Regions from separate parts of the Streptomyces sp. NPDC052020 genome, predicted to be linked through region 2. Evidence: riboswitches for the same ligand, from Rfam matches in the RefSeq annotation. Region 2 holds a riboswitch; the other holds the start of a gene.

Region 1 (3,399 bases), on a different contig from region 2:
TGGTCGACTCCAGCTCGCCGCAGGTCTCACCCGCGGACACGGTGTCGCCGACCTCGGGGAGCTGGACGAACACGACGTCGCCGAGCGCGTTGGCCGCGTGCTCCGTGATGCCGACCGTCGAGACGCCGTCCTCGGCGGCCGACAGCCACTCGTGCTCCTTGCTGTAGCGCAGCTGCTGGGGGTTGCTCATGGCCTGAATTCTCCTGTACGCGAGGGAGTGCTGGTGACGGGGGGACTGCTGGGACCGCTGTGACCAGCGGAAATGTGCGCGGCGTCACGCCGGGCGGCCGATGGCCGCCCGGCGGCTACTTCCGGCGCTTGTAGAACGGCAGCGCCACGACCTCGTACGGCTCGTGGGTGCCCCGGATGTCCACGCCGACGCCGGCGGTGCCCGGCGCCGCGTGCGCCGCGTCGACGTACGCCATCGCGATCGGCTTGCCCAGGGTGGGGGAGGGGGCGCCGGAGGTGACCTCGCCGATCACCTCGCCGCCGGCGACGACCGCGTACCCCGCGCGCGGCACCCGGCGGCCCTGGGCGACCAGGCCGACCAGGACGCGCGGCGGGTTTTGCTCGGCGCGGGCGGCGGCCTCGGTGAGCGCCTCGCGCCCCACGAAGTCGCCGTCCTTCTCGAACTTCACCACCCGGCCGAGCCCGGCGTCGAAGGGCGTCAGGGAGGTGGTCAGCTCGTGTCCGTACAGCGGCATGCCCGCCTCCAGGCGCAGCGTGTCCCGGCAGGACAGGCCGCACGGGATCAGGCCGACGCCCCCGCCCGCCTCGGTCAGCGCCTGCCACAGCTCCACCGCGTGCTCCGGCCTGACGAACAGCTCGAAGCCGTCCTCGCCGGTGTAACCGGTGCGCGCGATCAGGGCGGGCACGCCCGCGACCGTGCCGGGCAGCCCGGCGTAGTACTTCAGCCCGTCCAGGTCGGCGTCGGCCAGCGACTTCAGGATGCCCGGGGACTGCGGACCCTGGACCGCGATCAGCGCGTACGCGTCCCGGTCGTCGCGGACCTCGGCGTCGAAGCCGGCGGCGCGCTCGGTGAGGGCGTCCAGCACCACCTGGGCGTTGGAGGCGTTGGCGACCACCATGTACTCGGTCTCGGCGAGCCGGTAGACGATCAGGTCGTCCAGGATGCCGCCGTCCTCGCGGCAGACCATGGTGTAGCGGGCGCGGCCCGGCTTGACCGCGCCGATGTCGCCGACCAGGGCGTAGTCCAGCAGGGCGGCCGCCTGCGGGCCGGTCACCGTGATCTCGCCCATGTGCGACAGGTCGAAGAGACCGGCCCGGGTGCGCACGGCGTTGTGCTCGTCACGCTCGGAGCCGTAGCGCAGCGGCATGTCCCAGCCGGCGAAGTCGGTCATCGTCGCCCCCAGCGCGCGATGGACGGCGTCGAGCGCGGTGCGGCGCAGCGGGGACACAGAGGATTCGGTACTGCTCATCGGTCGGTCGTCTCCCAAGTACACGACAGGCGAGGTCATTCCTCCCCATCTGTCATCGGAACCTGAGAGGTTCGCCATGACCACACACGTGGCCCTGGCTTGCACCTTGGGTGGGACCACCGCACGGCGGCGGCCCGCTTTTCAGATGTGCCTCGCCCGCGCGGTAACGGGGCCTGAGAGATTCAAGGGAGGGACTTGCTCCTTCGGCGCCCCAGCCCGAGGCTGGGAACTCTCCCGCGCGGATTCAAACGGCCGGTATGCAGTTGGCGCGCTCATCATCGCACGCCTCGCCCGATCGCGGCAGGCCGCCATCTGTAACCGGTCCGTGGCACTACGCGCACGAAAACGCGAGGACCGCTGATTACCTTCTCTTTACACTCGAGGGGGAGGGAACTCGTGAACCGCCCCAGGGGAGACGATCACGGTGAACAGGACCACGGCGTACGCCACGACCTCGGGCCTCGCGCTGCCCGGGCAACCCTCCACCCCGGCCCCGGAGGCGTGCGGCCCGCTGCCCGCGCCGGTCGTCCGTGACCTGCGCGACCGGGCGGGCCGCAGCCCGCACGCGCTTCTCTTCGGGCCCCGCGACCTCGTCGTGGTCACCGGCCTGCCCGGCAGCGGCAAGTCCACGCTGATGCGCCGCACCGTGCGCGGCCGGCGGGTGGACTCCCAGGACACCCGCGACCGCTGGGACCGACGCATGCCCCGCTTCCTGCCCTACGCCGTCTACCGCCCCCTGGTCCGCCTCGCCCACTACGCCGGGCTGCGCCGCGCGCTGCGTTCCGGCGAGGGAGTGGTCGTGCACGACTGCGGCACCCAGTCGTGGGTGCGCGCCTGGCTGGCCCGCGAGGCCCGGCGCCGGGGCGGCACCCTGCACGTGCTGCTGCTCGACGTCGGTCCCGACGAGGCGCTGGCCGGGCAGCGCGACCGCGGCCGCGGGGTCTCCCGCTACGCCTTCCGCCGCCACCGCGCGGCCACCGCCCGCCTGCGGCGCGCCGCGCTGCGGGGCGACCTGCCCCTCGGCTGCGCCTCGGCGGTGCTGCTGGACCGGGCCGCGGCCGACGCGCTGCGCCGGATCGGCTTCACGGGCTGAGCGCGCCGGAGGCCCGGCACGCCGTCCGGCCCGGCGGGTCTCCGGCCGCCCCCGCTGCCCGTACGGCCGGACGGGTTAGCCTTTTCAGCCACAGCAGTGGCTTCGGACCAGGCGGTAGGCAGATGGACTTCCCGGCGGGTTTCTCCGCGGACTTCCCGGCGCAGGCGCACCCCCATTCGCACGGCGGATGGCCCGGCAACGAGCTGGAGGAGGTGCTGTCGGCCGCGCTCGGCGCCGGCCCGTCGGCGAATGGGCGGATCGTCGAGGTGCTGGGCCGCAGCTTCCTGTGGGTGCCGCTGCCGAACGGCGGCGGCCCGCACAGCGGTCCCCTGGACCTGCCCGCGCTGGAGATCGAGGGCCAGGCGTACGTCCCGGTCTTCAGCTCCGAGGAGCAGTTCCGCCAGGTCGCCGGCGCGCACATGTCGTACACCATCGCCCCCGCCGTGGAGTTCGCCCGCGGGCTGCCGCCGCAGGTGGGCATCGCCGTCAACCCCGGCGGCGTGGTCGGCGTCCCGCTGCCGCCGCCCGCCGTGGCCGAGTTGTGCCGGGCCGGGCGGACCCCGCTGGACGGGGCCGCGAGCGGCGGCCGGGTCCGCCTCTTCGAACCCGACTGGCAGGACGACCCGGTCGACTTCCTCACCGCGGCCTCCGGCGAGTTCGACGCCACCGGCGTCGTCCGCACCGCCCGCCGCTGCCTGGCCGCCGTCGAGACCGCCGATCCGGTGATGTTCGTCGGCGTCGAGCTGACCCACTGGGAGGGCGACGCGCGCGCGGTCCCGCTCGACGCCCTCGGCCGGGCCCTGGGCAAGGTGCCGGTGACGTGGCCGGTCAACCTGGTCCTGCTGGAGGCAGCCCAGGACCCCGTGT
Region 2 (3,399 bases):
CTCGACGTCGATCTCGCCGTCCTCGGCGGTCTTGACGACGACGACCTTCATGCCGGCCATGACGGCGCTGGCGGCGTTGGTGCCGTGCGCGGAGGAGGGGATGAGGCACACGGTCCGCTGCTCGTCGCCGTTGGCGCGGTGGTAGCCGCGCACGGCCAGCAGGCCGGCCAGCTCTCCCTGGGAGCCGGCGTTCGGCTGGAGCGAGACCTTGTCGTAGCCGGTGACCTCGGCCAGACGCTCCTCCAGCTCGCGGATGAGCGTGAGGTAGCCCTGCGCCTGCTCGGCGGGGGCGAAGGGGTGCAGCTGCCCGAACTCCGGCCAGGTCACCGGCTCCATCTCGGTGGTGGCGTTGAGCTTCATGGTGCAGGAGCCGAGCGGGATCATGCCGCGGTCCAGCGCGTAGTCGCGGTCGGCCAGCTTGCGCAGGTAGCGCAGCATCGCGGTCTCGGAGCGGTGCCGGCGGAAGACCGGGTGGGTCAGGTAGTCGTCGGTGCGCAGCAGCGCCTCGGGCAGCGCGTCCCCGGTCACCGCGTCCAGCGCGTCGATGTCGGCGTCGACCCCGAACGCCGACCAGACGACGCCCAGCCGACCGCGCGTGGTGGTCTCGTCGCAGGCGGCCGACACATGGTCGGCGTCGACGAGCCGCAGGTTGACGCCGTTCTCGCGGGCCGCGGCCACGACCTCGGCGGCCCGGCCCGGCACCCGCGCGGTGACCGTGTCGAAGTAGCCGCCGTGGACGACCTCGACGCCGCCGGCCTCAAGCCCGGCGGCGAGGATCGCGGCGTAGCGGTGCGTGCGCCGCGCGATGCCCTTCAGGCCGTCGGGTCCGTGGTAGACGGCGTACATGCCGGCCATGACGGCCAGCAGCACCTGCGCGGTGCAGATGTTGCTGGTCGCCTTCTCCCGGCGGATGTGCTGCTCACGCGTCTGCAAGGCGAGCCGGTACGCCTTGTTGCCGTCCGCGTCCAGGGAGACGCCCACCAGCCGCCCGGGCAGGCTGCGCGCCATCTTCTCCTGGACGGCCATGTAGCCGGCGTGCGGGCCGCCGAAGCCCATCGGCACACCGAAGCGCTGGGTCGTGCCGACCGCGATGTCCGCGCCCAGCTCCCCGGGGGACTTCAGCAGGGTCAGCGCGAGCAGGTCGGCGGCGACGGTGACCAGCGCACCCAGGTCGTGCGCCTGGTCGATGACCGGCTTGATGTCGCGTACGGCACCGGAGGCGCCGGGGTACTGGATCAGGACGCCGTTGATCTCCCGCTCGGCGACCTCGGCCGGGATGCCGTCGCTGAGGTCGGCGACGACGACCTCGACGCCGGTCGGCTCCGCGCGGGTCTGGATCACGGCGATGGTCTGCGGCAGCGCGTCCGCGTCGACCAGGAACAGGCCCTTCTTGTTCTTGCCCATGCGCCGGGACAGCGCCATGGCCTCGGCGGCGGCGGTGCCCTCGTCCAGCAGCGAGGCGCCGGAGGTGGGCAGGCCGGTCAGGTCGGCGACCATGGTCTGGAAGTTCAGCAGGGCCTCCAGCCGGCCCTGGGAGATCTCCGGCTGGTACGGCGTGTAGGCGGTGTACCAGGCCGGGTTCTCCATGACGTTGCGCAGGATGACCGGCGGCGTGAACGTGCCGTAGTAGCCCAGACCGATCATCGAGTCCAGGACCTGGTTGCGGTCGGCGAGGGACCGCAGCTCGGCCAGCACCTCGGCCTCGGTGCGCGCTCCCGGCAGGTCCAGCGCGTCGGCGTTCTTGATCACATCCGGCACCGCGGCGGCCGTCAGCTCGTCGAGCGAGCCGTAGCCGACCTGCGCGAGCATCTTGGCGCGGGCCTCGTGGTCGGGGCCGATGTGGCGCTGCTCGAAGGGCGTTCCCTGTTCCAGCGCGGAGAGCGGAATGCGAGGGGCGGTCATTGCGGAGGCCTCCTGGTCTGACGCGACCTGCGAGGGGCACCACGGCGCGGGTACCCGGACGGCCTCCCCCTCTGTCATCTCAACCTGAGAGCTTCACCGGGCCACCCGAGGGCTCCCGGCTTTCACCGTCGGTGAGAGCGGACACCGTCGGCGCCCGCCCTGCTTTCCAGAGTGACCTCGTCCGTGCGGTACAGGGGCCTGAGAGATTCCGGGGAGGATTTGCTCCTTCGGCGCCTCCGATGAAGCCTGGAGGACTCTCCCGCACGGGGTCAGCAGCCGTTCGTCAGCCTACCAGCGAGGTCAACGCCCGGACGTTCGAGTGGCCGCCTTCACGATTGTGCTCTTTCGTGGTGCTTACGGATGACTCGCCGGATGTTTGCGACCCAGTGGAGGGCCCGTGCGTACCGACATCGATCCGCGCAACCTGATCGGCCGCAAGGCGTTCGACCGGGACGGCAACAAGATCGGCACCATCGACGAGGTCTACCTCGACGACGCCACCGGGCTGCCCGAATGGGCGGCCGTACGCACCGGCCTGTTCAGCAGGGACGCCTTCGTGCCCCTGGAGCCGAGCGAACTGGTCGACGGCACCCTCCGCGTGCCCTTCGACCGGGCCCTGATCAGGGAGGCCCCCGACTTCGGTGTCGGCCGCCACCTCTCACCGGACCAGGAACTCCAGCTCTACCACCACTACGGTCTCGACGTCGCCGCACCGCCCGCGCTCCCCGGCCACGGCACCGGCAGGCTGGCCGGCTCGGAGGAGACCTGAGACCTGACGGCCGGCCCGTCTCAGCCCGCGGCACCCCGGTCGGCGGCCCGGGGTCTTCGCGGTGCCGACGGCGGCAGCGGCACCAGCGGCAGCGGATCCGCCGGCTCCAGGTCCGGGTCGTCGACCCGGAAGGTCCGCACCCGCCCGGGCCCGGAACCGGGCGTCTCGAACCGCACGGTGACCCGCCCGAGCCCGCTGCCCTGCACCCATCCGTGCCCGTACGCCGCGTGCCGCACGTCGTGCCCGGCGGGCCAGCGGCGCTCGGCGGGCCCCTGCCGCTCCTCGGCCGGCTCCTCCCGCTCGGGCTCCTCGGCCGGCGGCTCCGCCCGCTCCCCTGCCGCCTGCGCGAACAGGTCCTCCTGCGTGTAGTCGGCGAGGCCGCTGACACCCACCCCGAGCAGCCGGACGCCGCCCGTGGTGTCCACCGAGTCCAGCAGCCGCGCCGCCGCCTCCCGCACCACCGCCAAATCGTCGGTGGGCCCGCGCAGTGTCTCGGAGCGGGTCAGCGTGGAGAAGTCGTACCGCCGCACCTTCAGCACGATGGTCCGCCCCGACAGCCCGGCCGCGCGCAACCGCCGCACACACCGGTCGGCCAGCCGCTGCACCTCCAGGCCCACCCGCACCCGGTCGTGGATGTCCACGTCGTAGGTGTCCTCCACCGACACCGACTTGGCCTCCCGCTCGGCCACCACCGGCCGGTCGTCCCGCGCCAGCGCCATCGCGTACAG

The links. Region 2 has a riboswitch for glycine ahead of gcvP (aminomethyl-transferring glycine dehydrogenase). Riboswitches for the same ligand answer to the same signal wherever they lie in the genome.
Region 1: another riboswitch for glycine. It lies ahead of gcvT (glycine cleavage system aminomethyltransferase GcvT); the one in region 2 lies ahead of gcvP (aminomethyl-transferring glycine dehydrogenase).

The regions. Positions count from the first base shown of each region.
Region 1 is NZ_JBFAWY010000007.1:3,702-7,100, forward strand. Features, by position in the region: gene gcvH (glycine cleavage system protein GcvH) at 1-190, opposite strand, end outside; gene gcvT (glycine cleavage system aminomethyltransferase GcvT) at 306-1,439, opposite strand; glycine riboswitch at 1,591-1,686, opposite strand; gene AB0L74_RS08880 (AAA family ATPase) at 1,864-2,532, shown strand; gene AB0L74_RS08885 (enhanced serine sensitivity protein SseB) at 2,655-3,399, shown strand, end outside.
Region 2 is NZ_JBFAWY010000027.1:89,523-92,921, forward strand. Features, by position in the region: gene gcvP (aminomethyl-transferring glycine dehydrogenase) at 1-1,902, opposite strand, end outside; glycine riboswitch at 2,079-2,174, opposite strand; gene AB0L74_RS25250 (PRC-barrel domain-containing protein) at 2,300-2,671, shown strand; gene AB0L74_RS25255 (DNA polymerase IV) at 2,692-3,399, opposite strand, start outside.